2 regions of the Piscibacillus salipiscarius genome follow, and region 2 is predicted to be linked to the other one. Evidence: a T-box and tRNA genes for the amino acid it is inferred to sense, from the RefSeq annotation. Region 2 holds a T-box; the other holds one or more tRNA genes.
The links. The T-box of region 2 lies ahead of serS (serine--tRNA ligase). A T-box ahead of a tRNA ligase gene usually reads a tRNA of that ligase, here a tRNA-Ser.
Positions count from the first base shown of each region.

Region 1: it encodes a tRNA-Ser, which carries the amino acid that the T-box ahead of serS (serine--tRNA ligase) is inferred to sense. The anticodon was not compared.

Region 1 covers NZ_JBHUMZ010000046.1:128-7,930, reverse strand. The annotation lists gene ACFSW4_RS12860 (anti-sigma regulatory factor) at 1-296, shown strand, start outside; gene ACFSW4_RS12855 (PP2C family protein-serine/threonine phosphatase) at 305-1,318, shown strand; gene ACFSW4_RS12850 (STAS domain-containing protein) at 1,385-1,714, shown strand; gene rsbW (anti-sigma B factor RsbW) at 1,714-2,193, shown strand; gene sigB (RNA polymerase sigma factor SigB) at 2,165-2,953, shown strand; gene ACFSW4_RS12835 (SpoIIE family protein phosphatase) at 2,950-3,552, shown strand; gene ACFSW4_RS12830 (Tex family protein) at 3,646-5,805, shown strand; gene cmpA (cortex morphogenetic protein CmpA) at 5,802-5,930, opposite strand; gene ACFSW4_RS12820 (SprT family protein) at 6,077-6,523, shown strand; tRNA gene ACFSW4_RS12815 (tRNA-Asn) at 6,711-6,785, shown strand; tRNA gene ACFSW4_RS12810 (tRNA-Ser) at 6,787-6,877, shown strand; tRNA gene ACFSW4_RS12805 (tRNA-Glu) at 6,887-6,958, shown strand; tRNA gene ACFSW4_RS12800 (tRNA-Asp) at 6,986-7,062, shown strand; tRNA gene ACFSW4_RS12795 (tRNA-Gln) at 7,069-7,143, shown strand; tRNA gene ACFSW4_RS12790 (tRNA-Lys) at 7,253-7,328, shown strand; tRNA gene ACFSW4_RS12785 (tRNA-Leu) at 7,332-7,414, shown strand; tRNA gene ACFSW4_RS12780 (tRNA-Arg) at 7,480-7,553, shown strand; tRNA gene ACFSW4_RS12775 (tRNA-Gly) at 7,661-7,734, shown strand; tRNA gene ACFSW4_RS12770 (tRNA-Ile) at 7,741-7,803, shown strand, end outside.
Region 2 covers NZ_JBHUMZ010000017.1:31,825-39,627, reverse strand. The annotation lists gene serS (serine--tRNA ligase) at 48-1,325, opposite strand; T-box leader at 1,374-1,591, opposite strand; gene pdxT (pyridoxal 5'-phosphate synthase glutaminase subunit PdxT) at 1,620-2,213, opposite strand; gene pdxS (pyridoxal 5'-phosphate synthase lyase subunit PdxS) at 2,226-3,110, opposite strand; gene ACFSW4_RS06405 (D-alanyl-D-alanine carboxypeptidase family protein) at 3,137-4,462, opposite strand; gene ACFSW4_RS06400 (HD-GYP domain-containing protein) at 4,775-5,881, opposite strand; gene gyrA (DNA gyrase subunit A) at 5,972-7,803, opposite strand, start outside.

The sequences.
Region 1 (7,803 bases), on a different contig from region 2:
ACCAGGCACGAATTGCGACAGCTATTTCAGAGCTAGCGCGGAATATTTACTTATATGCTGGCAGTGGTGAAGTTTCTTTTGAAGAAGTACAAGGCTCCACTCCAGTTGGAATAAAAATTACGGCCTCTGATCAAGGTCCTGGAATAGAAAACCTTAGTAAAGTAATGGAAGATGGATATTCAACTTCTGGAGGGTTAGGTGCTGGTTTGCCAGGCGTTAAACGTCTGATGGATGAATTTGATATCGTATCAGATGAAAATGGAACGACCGTAACAATTGTTAAGTGGTTGAGATAAGAGAGGTGATGGGCTTGAGCTCAGCAAAGATAGATATTAAAGAGTATCAAGATTTGCTCAAGCAGTATTTAGAAACGAAAGACGAATTAGTTTTATATCAAGCTGAACAATTAAGTAAAGGAATTAAGCAAGATGTTTCGCCAGATGAAATAATTGAACAGCATTATAAAGCATTATTAGACATCTCACCTGATTTGGATGAGAATATTAAAGATTCTTTTGAGTTTTTAATTCAAACAATGACAAGCTATGCATTAGCTTATAAAGAATATCATGACTTACGAGCGAAGCAGTTAGAATTAAAAGCTGAGATTGAAGTAGCTGCGAACATGCAGAATACATTACTTAGCACGAAGGTACCAAAGGTTAATGGTTTAGATATTGGGGTTACCTCAATACCTGCTAAATTAATGAATGGTGACTATTACCATTTTGTTCAGGATGATGAAGGTAATATCGGCGTTGCGATTGCTGATGTAATTGGTAAAGGGATTCCTGCTGCGTTTTTCATGTCGATGATTAAATACGCAATGGAAAGTTTCCCTGAGAATAGAATGTACCCTAAGATCATTTTAGAACTATTAAACCGTGTAGTGGAGCGTAATGTGGAATCAGGTATGTTTGTGACCATGTTTTATGCATTGTATGACATTCATAGTAATGAATTCTATTATGCAACTGCTGGTCATGAACCCGGGTTTATTTACCGTGCCGATCAAGGTGAGTTTGAAGAGATAGATGCTAAAGGGTTACTCTTAGGTGTTAAGAAGGAAGTTAAATACAATCAGTATGTTGATGAAATTAATGAAGATGATTTAATTGTTTTATTAACTGATGGGGTAACTGAATGTAGAGATGGTGACAGGTTCATTGAGCGTGAGGAAGTACTTGAAGTAATTAAAGAACATAGAAATTTGCCAGCTCAACAAATTGTTGATCATGTATACAAATACCTTGAACGCCTTCAAGATTTTAAACTTCGCGATGACTTCACTTTAATTGTTTTAAAAAGAAATTCTTAATTTGTGTTTAAGATAATTATAGACGGGTAAACAATGTATAGTTTATTCGATTGGGGGAGATTAATTATGAACTTACACATTGAAGACTTTAAAGAAGGTCAAGTCACAGTGCTTAAGTTAGCGGGGGAAATCGATGCTTATACTGCCCCGCAATTAAAAGAAAAATTATTAGGACTTTTAAGAGAAGAAAACGCAGACGTTCAAGTCGATTTAGAAAAAGTTAACTATATGGATAGTACAGGCCTAGGTGTATTTATTAGTGGATTAAAAACAGCTAATGAGGTTAACAGCTCATTTACTTTAGTTAATTTACAAGAAAATGTATATCGCCTCTTTAATATTACAGGCCTGAATGATGTGATGAAGATTGAAAACACAATTAGAGGTGGTATGTAATGACTAAACCATTTGATTTTGTAGAAATGAAGTTGCCTGCGAAGTCAGAGTACGTTGGGGTATTAAGATTAACAATTTCTGGTGTTGCGAACCGAATGGGTTTTTCTTATGAAGAAATTGAGGATTTGAAAGTAGCAGTATCAGAAGCGATTACAAATGCTGTAAAACACGCATATTTTGAAGATGACCAAGGCGAAGTAACGATTGGCTTTGCTTTATATGAAGATAAGTTAGAAGTCATGGTGGCAGACTATGGCGATAGTTTTGATTTAGAAAAAGTTAAAGAAGACATTGGACCATATGAGCAAGGTATGCCGATTGATAATTTGAAAGAAGGAGGTTTTGGTCTTTTCCTGATTGATGCCCTGATGGATAAAGTCGAAATCAATAATAATCATGGTGTGATTGTTGTCATGACTAAGTATTTGCAGGAAAATGAGGTGGGGCAAAATGACGACCAAATCTCAACTACACAATAATGAAGACGAAATTTATGCACTAATTGATCAATTACGTGAACAGCCAGGTGATGAAGCAATTCAAGAAAAAATCGTCTTAAAATATGAGAACTTGGTCCATTCAATAGCGAAAAAATACTCTAAAAATTCCACGATTCATGAAGATTTAGTTCAAGTGGGTATGGTAGGGTTAATCGCTGCAGTTAATCGTTATGATGATTCTTTTGGTAAATCATTTGAATCATTTGCTATTCCTACGATCATCGGTGAAATTAAAAGGTACATTCGCGACAAAACGTGGAGTGTCCATGTACCTAGAAGGATTAAAGAGCTAGGCCCTAAGATTAAAAAAGCCGTTGAAGAGTTAACAACTGAAAATCAGTACTCTCCATCTGTTGAACAAATTGCGGATTATTTAGACGTATCACAAGAAGAAGTATTAGAAGCTATGGAAATGGGCCAAAGCTATAATGCGCTATCAGCTGACCGAAGCATCGAAGCGGACGCAGATGGTAGTACAGTTACCATTTTGGATTTAGTAGGACAACAAGATGATGGCTTTGAACAAACAGATTACAAAATGTTAATTGATAAATTAATGCCTTTATTAAATGAACGAGAACAAAGTATCTTACAATGCACATTCTTTGAGAACTTAAGCCAAAAAGAAACTGGGGAAAAGCTTGGCTTATCACAAATGCATGTATCTAGATTACAGCGCCGAGCACTTCGTAAGCTTAGAGAATCGATTTCAGAAGAAGACATGGAGGCATTGTTTTGATTGAAGAACACAACCAAATGGAAATTGCCACATTTGATAAAGCAAAAAAAGGTAATTATTATTCTGGAGACAGCTACTATTATGTAGAATTTGACGACTTTTTTATTGCCGTTTTAGCTGATGGATTAGGAAGTGGTGAGTTAGCTAGAAAATCTTCAAGTGCGGTAATTAATATAGTTAAAGAAAATCCTCATGATTCTCTTGATGATTTATTAACTAAATGTAACGAAGTGTTCTTTAATAATGAATTGCGCGGGTGTGTCATTGGCCTGCTGAAAGTTGATTATAAGCAACAGACTTATTCCTATGTATCGTTCGGTAACATTGGAATTATTATCGTTACAGAAGGTAAGAAGAAACGAAATATTCCTGTATCAGGATATCTTTCCGGAATCCCGATTAATTCTAAAGTGCATAGCGGTGAATTAACTCATAATGCAGTGTTTTTTATGTTTTCAGATGGTGTTAATGAAAGACAATTAACAAATGAATTTTATAAGCATAAATCTATGTCTAGGACAATTGAATGGTATACACTACAACAGAAATTATCCATGGAAGATGATACAACATTAATTGCCATGAGATATAAAGGGTGAAGCTCTAATATCTATAATTATTAATAGGTATTAGAGCTTTTTAAATTGGTTTGGTACAATAAGGACGTATGATTTAAGTGAGGAGGAAGTCGTTTGTCAGAAATACATAAAGATTTAATTCACTTTGTAGCCAATGAAGTTAACAAAACAAACTCAATTGTTGCAAAAGTGATCGAATTAATCGATGAAGGAAATACGATTCCATTTATCGCCCGTTACAGAAAAGAACAAACAAAAGGGCTTGATGAAACAGAGATTCAATCCATCAAAGAGACGTACGATTACCAATTACAATTACAAACACGTAAAGATGAAGTCATTCGTTTAATTGATGAACAAGGTAAGTTAACCGATGAATTAAAACAAAATATTCTACATGCAACAAAATTACAAAGAGTCGAAGATCTATACCGCCCATATAAACAAAAAAGGCGAACACGCGCTACTATAGCTAAAGAAAAAGGGTTAGAGCCTTTAGCTTTAGACATTTGGAAACAACAAGGGTTAAATTTGTCAGAAGAAGCGCAAAAGTATCTGAATGAGGAACATGATTTAACTGACATTCAGGACGTACTTTCAGGGGCAAAAGATATAATTGCAGAATGGATCTCAGATGAAGCTGCATACCGTGAGAAGATCCGCTCTGTCACATATAAAAAAGGGTTAGTTAAAACTGAAATTAAAAAGAATGCTGAAGATGAAAAACAAATTTATCAGATGTATTATGATTACAGCGAACCTGTAAGCAAGATGGCTCATCACCGTGTATTAGCCGTCAATCGTGGTGAAAAAGAGAAAGTTTTAAAGGTGATTATTGAACCGCCAGTAGATCAAATATTAGACTACTTAAACAAATCGGTCATACAACGTCAAGACCTCGAAGAAACTTTATTTTTAAAAGAAGCCGCCGACGATAGTTATAAACGTCTGATTCAACCTTCAATAGAACGTGAAATTAGATCGTCATTAACAGAAGAAGCTGAAGATCATGCCATAGACATTTTCTCTAAGAACTTAAGACAGCTATTATTACAACCTCCGCTAAAAGGCAAAACAATTCTTGGAGTAGACCCTGCCTACCGAACAGGCTGTAAACTAGCTGTTATTGATGAGACAGGTCATATGAAAGAGGTTGATGTGATCTACCCAACTGCACCTAGAAAAGATGTAGCAGGGGCGGAAAAAAAGGTGCTACAACTATTAAACAACTATCCTGTTGAGCTAATTGCTATTGGAAACGGAACAGCATCAAGAGAAACGGAACAGTTTATTGCAGAGTTAATTCAAAAGCACAATCTTGATGTAGCCTATTTAATCGTTAATGAAGCAGGTGCAAGTGTTTATTCAGCTTCTAAACTAGCAAGAGAAGAGTTTCCTAATCTGCAGGTTGAAGAACGTAGTGCAGTCTCAATCGCGAGACGTGTCCAGGATCCTCTAAGTGAATTAGTTAAAATTGATCCAAAATCAATTGGCGTCGGTCAGTATCAGCACGATGTTAGCCAAAAGAAATTAAGTGAATCATTACAGTTTGTGGTTGAAACGGCCGTTAACCAAGTTGGTGTTAACGTCAATACCGCATCTGCTTCACTATTACAATACATTTCTGGCCTGAACAAAACAGTTGCGAACAACATTGTTAAATACCGTGATGAAAATGGAAAGTTGACAAACAGAAAGCAAATTAAAAAAGTGCCGAGATTAGGTGCTAAAACATATGAACAAGCTATTGGATTTTTGCGTGTGTTAGAGGGAGAAGAACCACTTGACCGAACATCTATCCACCCAGAGAGTTACGATATAACGAAGAAACTTTTAGAACAATTAGGTTTATCGACAGAAGACATTGGTACTGAAGAATTAATCAATCGTTTAAATCAACAAGATCTAGAGAAGCTTTCTGATGACTTAGATGTTGGAAGATTAACATTAGACGATATTATCGCAGACTTGAAAAAGCCAAATCGCGACCCGCGTGATGAACTACCTAAACCATTATTAAAAACAAATGTTATGTCTATGGATGACTTACAACAAGGCATGGAACTGCAAGGAACCGTTCGAAATGTGGTAGATTTCGGTGCATTTGTTGATGTGGGCGTAAAACAGGATGGGCTTGTTCACATCTCAAAGTTATCAAATCGATTTGTCAACAATCCATTAGATATTGTATCCGTTGGGGATATTGTGACAGTATGGGTTGAGGAAGTGGACTTAAAGAGAGAGAGAATTGCTTTAACGATGGTACAAAGTTAATTTTCCTGTGTTGCATCTAAATTTTTACTGTGGTAGAAAAACCAACATTGATTTAATAGCCTAATTTGGCGAACATCTTTATTAGCATATGCATTCAACATCTGTCTTTTAAACCATTTAGGCATAGCAATCACCTTTTTAGTAATATTTTAATTTAGTATATGCATGAAAAGTGAATTTGCTCATGCAAATCATTCCATTCGTATACCTAACGTGTAGAAACTTTATTACACGTTAGGTATACATTTTATTTAATCTAGGAGGAGCCATTGTGGAACAACAGGAACTTCAAAAGTTAGTCGAATATACTTCTATAAAATATTTTGATAAACCATTTGTAGGACATGCCTGTTTTAATAAAAGGCTTCGAACGACTGGAGGAAGGTACATACCATCTAAACGTACAATAGAAATTAATCCTAAATATTTAACTGAATTAGGCGAAGAAGAATTATTTGGCATCATTAAGCATGAGCTATGTCATTATCATCCTCATGTTGAAGGGCACCCTTATCATCATCGAAGTAAATACTTTAGAGCATTACTACAAAAAGTGAATGCACCTCGGTTTTGTCAGGTACTCCCGTCTGAAGCTGAAAAGCGAAATATTATCTATAAGTGCGTTAATTGCAATATGACATACAAACGAAAAAGAAGGATTAATTTAAATCGTTATAGATGTGGAAAGTGTAAGGGGCAATTAAAATTAATTAATTAAATTTCAATAGAGTTATTGACTAAATCATTCATTTCATGATAAATTTTATTTCGCAGTCATTAATTCATGCATTTGGACAATCAAAAATAATTTATAAAAGTTTTCATAACTGATTGACAGGCCTTTAAAGATGTTGTATGATATCTAACGTCGCTAGTTAATCAGACACCAAAAACTTATCTAATATTCCAGCGTAGCTCAGTGGTAGAGCAATCGGCTGTTAACCGATCGGTCGCAGGTTCGAATCCTGCCGCTGGAGCCATGGAGAAGTACCCAAGTGGCCGAAGGGGCTCCCCTGCTAAGGGAGTAGGTCGCGTGAGCGGCGCGAGGGTTCGAATCCCTCCTTCTCCGCCATTGAATAATGGCCCGTTGGTCAAGTGGTTAAGACACCGCCCTTTCACGGCGGTAACACGGGTTCGAATCCCGTACGGGTCACTTTTAATATTTTAATAGCAGTTGTTAGGTCCGGTAGTTCAGTTGGTTAGAATGCCTGCCTGTCACGCAGGAGGTCGCGGGTTCGAGTCCCGTCCGGACCGCCATTATGTTGGGCCATAGCCAAGCGGTAAGGCAACGGTTTTTGGTACCGTCATGCGCTGGTTCGAATCCAGCTGGCCCAGCCATTTATTTTTAAAATAAAAGATTCGTTCTTGTTAAATAAGACGATCAAAACGTCTTTTTTTATTGCTTAAAAATAAAGGTAGTTACAATATTATGGTGATTTATTATTAGGAGCCATTAGCTCAGTCGGTAGAGCATCTGACTTTTAATCAGAGGGTCGGAGGTTCGAATCCTCCATGGCTCACCACTTGCGGTCGTGGCGGAACGGCAGACGCGCTAGGTTGAGGGCCTAGTGGGGGCAACCCCGTGGAGGTTCAAATCCTCTCGGCCGCATAATTAGATTAATAAGTTATTGCATTTCCTTCGTGGATTTGATATGATATAACTTGTCGCCATTGGCGCCCGTAGCTCAATTGGATAGAGCGTCTGACTACGGATCAGAAGGTTAGGGGTTCGACTCCTCTCGGGCGCGTTAGCAACTCTAATAATTTCCATAAAATTTAGGGTTGAAATTTTATTCAATAAAGTATATTATATTTATTGCGCTTCATTTTAATAGTTTTGATTTAAAAATCAAATGCGGGTGTAGTTTAGTGGTAAAACCTCAGCCTTCCAAGCTGATGTCGTGGGTTCGATTCCCATCACCCGCTCCATTAAATGGGCCTGTAGCTCAGCTGGTTAGAGCGCACGCCTGATAAGCGTGAGGTCGGTGGTTCAAGTCC
Region 2 (7,803 bases):
AGAGTTCCTTATAAATAAAGAGGCGCGCTCAACGCGCACCTCTTCTTCTAACGTTCAATACGTTTTTTATTACCCATATATGGACGTAATACTTCCGGGATGGTGACAGAGCCATCTTCTTCTTGATAGTTCTCTAAGATTGCAGCAACCGTGCGCCCTACGGCAAGTCCAGATCCGTTTAATGTATGAACAAACTCTGGTTTAGCCTTTGCATCACGGCGGAAACGGATTCCGGCACGGCGAGCTTGGAATGCTTCAAAATTAGAACAAGAAGAGATTTCACGGTACGTATCACTACTAGGAAGCCAAACCTCAATATCGTACTTCTTAGCTGCTGTGAAACCAAGGTCCCCCGTACACATACTCATAACCCTGTACGGCAATTTAAGAAGCTGTAGAATCTTCTCAGCGTGTCCTGTTAGCACTTCTAATGTCTCATAAGAGTCTTCAGGTTTGACTAAATGAACAAGTTCAATTTTATTAAATTGGTGCTGACGAATTAATCCTCTCGTATCACGTCCAGCAGACCCTGCTTCAGAGCGGAAGTTAGCGCTATAAGCCGCAAACTTTTTAGGTAAATCATCAACAGATAAAATCTCATCACGATGATAATTCGTCACAGGGACTTCAGCTGTTGGAATTAAGTAATAATCCCAGTCCTCAAGCTTAAAGACATCCTCTGTAAATTTAGGGAATTGGCCTGTGCCTTTTAGGCTTTCGGTGTTAACCATTTGCGGAGGCATCATTTCTTGATAGCCATGCTCATCCACTTGATAGTCCATCATAAAGTTGATTAAAGCACGTTCAAGGCGAGCACCTAATCCTTTATAAAATGCAAAACGGCTTCCAGTAACTTTTGATGCACGCTCAAAGTCAACAATATCTAAATCAGTAGCAACATCCCAGTGAGGTTTTTCATCAAAGTTAAACTCTCGAACCTCTCCCCATTTGCGTACTTCTACGTTGTCATCCTCATCTTCACCAACAGGAGTTGATTCATGAGGAACGTTAGGAATTGATAGTAATAACTCGTTTAATTTCTCTTCAACCTCTTTTAGGTTCGTATCAATTTCTTTAATTCGATCTCCAACTTCACGCATTTCTTTAATTAAATGATCGGCATCTTGTTTTTCTTTTTTCATTTGAGAAATCTCTTTAGAAACCTCATTACGACGTGCTTTTAACTCTTCTGATTCTTGAATATACTCACGTCTTTTTTGATCCCATTCTTGAAAATGATCAAGGTCTGTTAAGTCTTCACCACGATGTTGTAGCTTCGCTTTAACGTCATCAAAATTTTGTCTTAAGTACTTTAAATCAAGCATGATACTCCTCCTTATGTTTTAACGAAATAAAAAAACCCGTCCCTCAAGAAAAGGGACGAGTTGTATACCCGCGTTACCACCCTTGTTGAAAAAGCCAACACTTCTTCCAACTCGGAAGCTTTAACGGCGCATGACCGGATTAGCTTACTCTTTGTTTCGGCTAACCTGCTCAGGGATGGATTCATTAACGTCTTTTACTGGTTTGCACCTACCACCAGCTCTCTGGAAAAAGATCTATAATTACTATTTCCCGTCTGTGCATTTAACTATTTGTATTATAATATAACTGTTTTTTTACTGGGCTGCAAGTTTTAACTTACTTTTTTTCACAAGTTCAATAAAATATTGAGTTAATCGGTGATCATCCGTTAATTCCGGATGAAAGGCAGCAGCTAAATAATGTCCTTGTTGTGCGGCTACAATTTGGCCATCATAAGTTGCTAGCACTTCGGTATCCTCTTTCACATTCACAATGTGGGGTGCTCGAATAAACACGGCTTCAAAGTCCTCAGCTACACCTTTTACTTCAAGTTTTGTCTCAAAACTCTCACGCTGACGTCCAAATGCATTGCGTTCGACCACCATGTCCATAAGCCCTAGATGCGCATGACTTTGACCATTGATTTCTGATGCTAAGAGTATTAATCCCGCACAGGTACCAAAGATTGGCTTACCAGACTTTCCAAACTCTTGCAGTGCCTCAAAGAAATCATAACGGTCAATTAAACGTCTCATCGTGGTACTCTCACCACCAGGAATGATTAGGCCATCAACCTCATCTAGCTGTTCTTTTTTCTTTACGATTAATGCTTCCTGGCCACAAGATTCAATCGAGTGTTTGTGCTCTCTAAATGCACCTTGTAACCCTAATACACCAATTTTAAGCATTAGGATTCTCCTCTATTCACTGCGGTCCTGCATACGATCAGAATCCGTTAGTGTCGACATTTCAAGTCCTGGCATCGCTGTGCCTAAACCTTTCGATAGTTCACCGATTAATTTGTAGTCATCATAATGAGTCGTTGCTTCAACAATGGATCTTGCAAAACGTTCAGGGTTATCCGATTTAAAAATACCTGAACCAACAAACACACCATCAGCACCTAGTTGCATCATAAGAGCCGCATCTGCAGGAGTTGCAATGCCGCCTGCAGCAAAGTTTACAACAGGTAGGCGTCCGCTTTCACGAATTTCAAGTAATACTTCATATGAAGCCCCGTTTTCTTTCGCATAAACCATTAGTTCATCTTCCGCCATATTCGTTACTTCTTTAATTTGTTTTTGCACTTCACGCATATGACGGACTGCTTCAACAATGTTACCTGTACCAGGTTCACCTTTCGTACGAAGCATGGATGCACCTTCACCTATACGGCGCACAGCTTCACCCAGATTACGGCAACCGCACACGAAAGGTACGGTATAATCACGTTTATTAATATGATAAAGCTCATCGGCTGGCGTTAATACTTCACTCTCATCAATATAATCAACACCCATTGCTTCTAGGACGCGAGCCTCTACAATATGACCTATACGTGCTTTTGCCATCACAGGAATTGAAACAGCATTCATTACTTCCTCAACGATGGTTGGGTCTGCCATACGGGCAACGCCACCTGCTGCACGAATATCTGCTGGTACACGCTCTAAAGCCATAACAGCAACAGCACCCGCTTCTTCTGCAATTTTAGCTTGCTCTGCATTCACAACGTCCATGATGACGCCGCCTTTTTGCATTTCGGCCATACCTCTTTTGACACGGTCTGTACCTATTTGACTCATATAAAACTCCCCCTATTTGTTTATCTTTAGTTAAATAAACCTTTTATACTACCAAATAAATCAACGAAAAAATCCCCTATTGCTTGTAACATTAATACAAACCAGTTGGATTTTTCAACCCCATCAGAAGTTACAAGCGGTACAGATATTTGATCGCCATCAACTAAATGACCAAAATCCTCTTCACCCTCGTAAGTTAAAACAACCTTACCTACTTCAGTACCCGCTTCTATTGGCGCAACTAACTCACCATTGTCATTTAGAGCCTCTTCACTAACTTCGAATTTAGCCGAGTAGTTCTCTTCTTCGCCTTCTTTAATTACTTTTTCAATAGCTTGACCAGCCTCAACAGAAACTGATTCCTCTTTACCTTTAGCTACAGGAATAGAAGATTCACCTTCAACTTGGTATCCTGCTTCAACTAATGTAGTTTTACTGAAGTTATTAAAACCATAATCTAATAATTTGGCTGTCTCAAAAAAGCGCGCTCCAATACTATCTGTGCGCATAACAACAGAAATTAAACGCTGACCATCTCGTTCAGCTGTCCCCGTAAATGTATAACCAGCTAAATCTGTATGTCCCGTTTTTAGTCCATCTAAACCTTTATAAGAATATTGTTTAAAGTTCTGACTTTCGTGCCCAGGTAACATCCAGTTCCAGTTAATCATAGTGTTACCTTCAAATTCTTTTACAGGAATACTAGATACCTCTAATACTTCTCGGTAATCTTTTACTAAATGATAAGCTAATTTAGCTGTATCACGAGCGGACATCATGTTCTCTCCATTAGGGTCCGTTCCTTCTGGGTAATTTTCACCTAATGAACTATTATTTAAGCCTGTGGAATTAACAAATTCATAATCTTTCATGCCAAGTTCTTTAGCTTTAGCATTCATCATTTTTACAAATTCACCTTCAGAACCTGCAATTAATTCAGCTAATGCGATAGTCGTTGCGTTATCTGAATTAATCACCATTGCGTCGTATAAATCTTTAACTGTATATGGGTGATCTAAGCGCAGTCCAACTCCAGAGAAACTATTATCAGCTGAAATACTGTAAGCATATTCACTAATTTGCGTTTCAGTCTCCCAAGTAATCTCACCATTTTTAATTGCCTCTAATACTAAATATTCCGTCATCATCTTTGTCATACTAGCAGGAGGCAGTGATGTATCTGCATTTTTAGCAAATAACACATCTCCTGTCTCAAAATCTACTAAAATAGCTGACTCAGCATTGACATCAAATGAACTTGCACTTGAAGCAATTGGTGCAATATATAATGAGCTTAATGCTAATACAGCAATCATGATCCATAATCTTATCGTGTGTAGCGTTCTCTTCATTCTGTCTTCCCCCATTGAAATTCTTTTACGTTCCTATTATACATGATTTCTAGCACGTTCACATTGGAAATTTAGACAAATTATTTAAATTGAAATAAATTAGTCCTTGTTACCTAATGAAGTAGAATCTCAGTTCTCTAATCATCCATTATTTACAAAATACTCTAGTTTTTAAAGATATCCAAAAAAATAGCATTGAACCGATTCATTATTCGGCTCAATGCCTGACTTAATAAACATTAACTGTTCTGTTCAATAGAAAACCTTTTTAGAGTAACAGTAACTCATATTACAAGTGAAAAAATGAAGAATTCAAGAGCTTATAATTTCTTCGATATATAAATCTTGATGATTTACAAGCTGAATAATTTCATCATTCGACTCACTTTTAACCATAGGTCTTGTCGGATGACGTTCATCAACAAATACGATCTCACCTATTTCATTATTGGTTAATCTAACCCTAGTGCCGTTCGAGAAATAAACAATGGATTGAACTAATGCTTCAATAATTTTTAAATCTAGTTTCCCTAAAAATTCATTCATCATCTCTTCAATCACTTTAAAAGGAGATTGTTTTTTACGGTATAACCTTTCTGAAGTCATCGCATGGTACATGTCACTTACTGCAATGATTCTCGCAAAAGAATGAAGTTTGTCTTCTTTGACACCAAGTGGGTAGCCAGAGCCATCTAATCGTTCATGGTGCTGCAATACAGCTAGTTTGATATTTCGGCTTAAGAACGGCTCATGTTCAAGCATACGATAAGAGACAATCGGATGTTTCTGCACTTTTTCATACTCTGCCTCAGTCAAAACACCATCTTTCTTATAAAAATAGGCACCTTCCTTAATCATTCCGATGTCACTTAAATAAGCAGCAAGGGCAACCTGCATGCAATCTGAATGATCGTAGTTCAGTTTTTTAGCAATAAATCCTGAAATAATAGAATTGGCCACCATATGGTGATAAATATAATCATGTTTGTCATTGTAGTGATGCAATTCAAGTAACATTTCAATCGATAGATTCACTTCTTGCATAAATGGTGCTACGATCTGACGAATTTTATTTAAGTCAAGCTGCGGATGTTCCTCCCAGTTTTCAAACAGATGCTTTGTTTGTTTAACGGCATGAACATAATAATCAAAAAAAGTATATTCTTTTGGTTCTTTTTGCATTTTTGAATGATTTTGTTCCTGTTTTATAGTATTTGGGTCAACCTCAGGCGCTTGAAAAGTATCGCCATTCACTAGTCTAGAGGCCACTTCAACGTAAGGGACCTCAAAATCTTTTAAAACTTTAATATGGATTGGTTCAACCACTGTATTTTTTGGCACGATTGGATGAATCGTTTTACCTTGAACATCCTTAAGGAGCAGACATCCTGGCACCAAATTTTCCGGAAGAACTTTCAAACAAATTCCCCCTCTCCCCAAATGAACTTATATTTAATAGTGAGAAGAAAACTCGCCTACTTAAAGACGAGTTTTCTAGTTGTAAAATGTTTATTCTTCAGTTGTCTCGTCACTATTAGTTGAATCAGTATGCTCTTCTGTAGCCTCTTGATCTTCAATGTCATCTTCAGGCTCTTCTTTCTCTACTCGTGCTACAGTTGCTACTTCTTCCTCTTCCGCTAAACGGATTAATTTAACACCTTGTGTATTACGGCCCGTTTGTGAGATTGATTCAGAAGACATTCTAATCAATACCCCACTTGCCGTCATTAACATTAGGTCTTCATCACCAGTAACAGGCTTAACTGCTACAACTGAACCATTCTTCTCACTTAATTTACAAGTGATAATTCCTTTACCACCACGGTTTTGAAGACGATACTCATCTTCGTGCGTTCGTTTTCCAAAACCTTTAGACGTTACAGTTAGAAGATCGACCCCTTTATCAATGATTTCCATTGATACGACCTCATCGCCTTCTTTTAGCGTGATGCCTTTAACGCCTGAAGCCGTACGTCCCATTGAGCGTACATCAGATTCATGGAAGCGAATCAGTAAACCATTCTTCGTTGCAATCATCATATTTTTATCGCCATCCGTTAAGCGAACGGATATGAGTTCATCATCTTCACGAAGATTAATTGCTCTTAAACCACCACGGCGAATATTAGCAAAGTTCTCTAGAGATGTTCGTTTTGATAGTCCTTTTCTTGTGGTAAAGAATAAGAACCAATCAGAATCGAATTCTTTAACACTAATGACCGCATTGACCCATTCATCTTTTTCCACTTGAAGAACGTTAACTAACGGAATACCTTTAGCTGTACGGCTAAACTCAGGAATTTCATAACCTTTCGCACGGTACACCTTACCTTTATTTGTAAAGAATAATAAAGTGTCGTGGGTGGATGTTGATAATAGATGTTCGATGAAATCATCATCATTCGTCCCCATCCCCTGTATACCTCGGCCACCTCTTCGTTGCGCACGATAAGTTGTGGCAGGTAGGCGTTTAATATAACCCCTGTGCGTCAAACTAATGATGACCGTTTCTTCTGGAATTAAGTCTTCATCTTCAATAAAGTCTGTACCACCAATAGTAATTTCAGTGCGGCGAGTATCATTAAATTTCTCTTTAATTTCAAGAAGTTCCTCTTTAATGATATCTAAAACCTTTTGTTCATCAGCTAAGATCGCTTTTAACTCAGCAATTAATTCTTTAACCTCTTTGTAGTCATTATCTATCTTATCACGCTCTAAGCCTGTTAGACGTTGCAAACGCATATCTAAAATAGCTTGAGCTTGTTTTTCTGATAATCCAAAACGATTCATTAAGCCATCTCTTGCTTCATCAGTGGTCTGGGAACCACGGATTAATTCAATGACTTCATCAAGATGATCTAGCGCGATTCTTAAACCTTCTAAAATATGAGCTCTAGCTTCTGCTTTTTCTAGGTCATATTTTGTCCGTCTAATAATGACTTCTTTTTGGTGTTCTAAGTAATATTCAAGCGTTTGTTTAATGTTTAACACTTTCGGTTGTCCATTAACTAACGCTAACATGTTGATTCCAAATGACGTTTGCAAGGAGGTTTGCTTGTATAGATTATTTAATACAACATTTGGGTTTGCATCGCGCCTTAATTCAATGACAATACGCATTCCTTCTCGGTCAGATTCATCTCTTAAGTCAGTTATACCGTCAATTTTCTTATCCCGAACTAGTTCAGCAATTTTCTCAATCAGTCTCGCTTTATTAACTTGAAAAGGTAATTCATTAACGATGATCGTTGCTTTTCCGTTCGGTTCTTCAATAATATCTGCTTTAGAGCGAATCGTTAAAGAACCTTTACCAGTTTCATACGCCTGACGAATTCCACTTC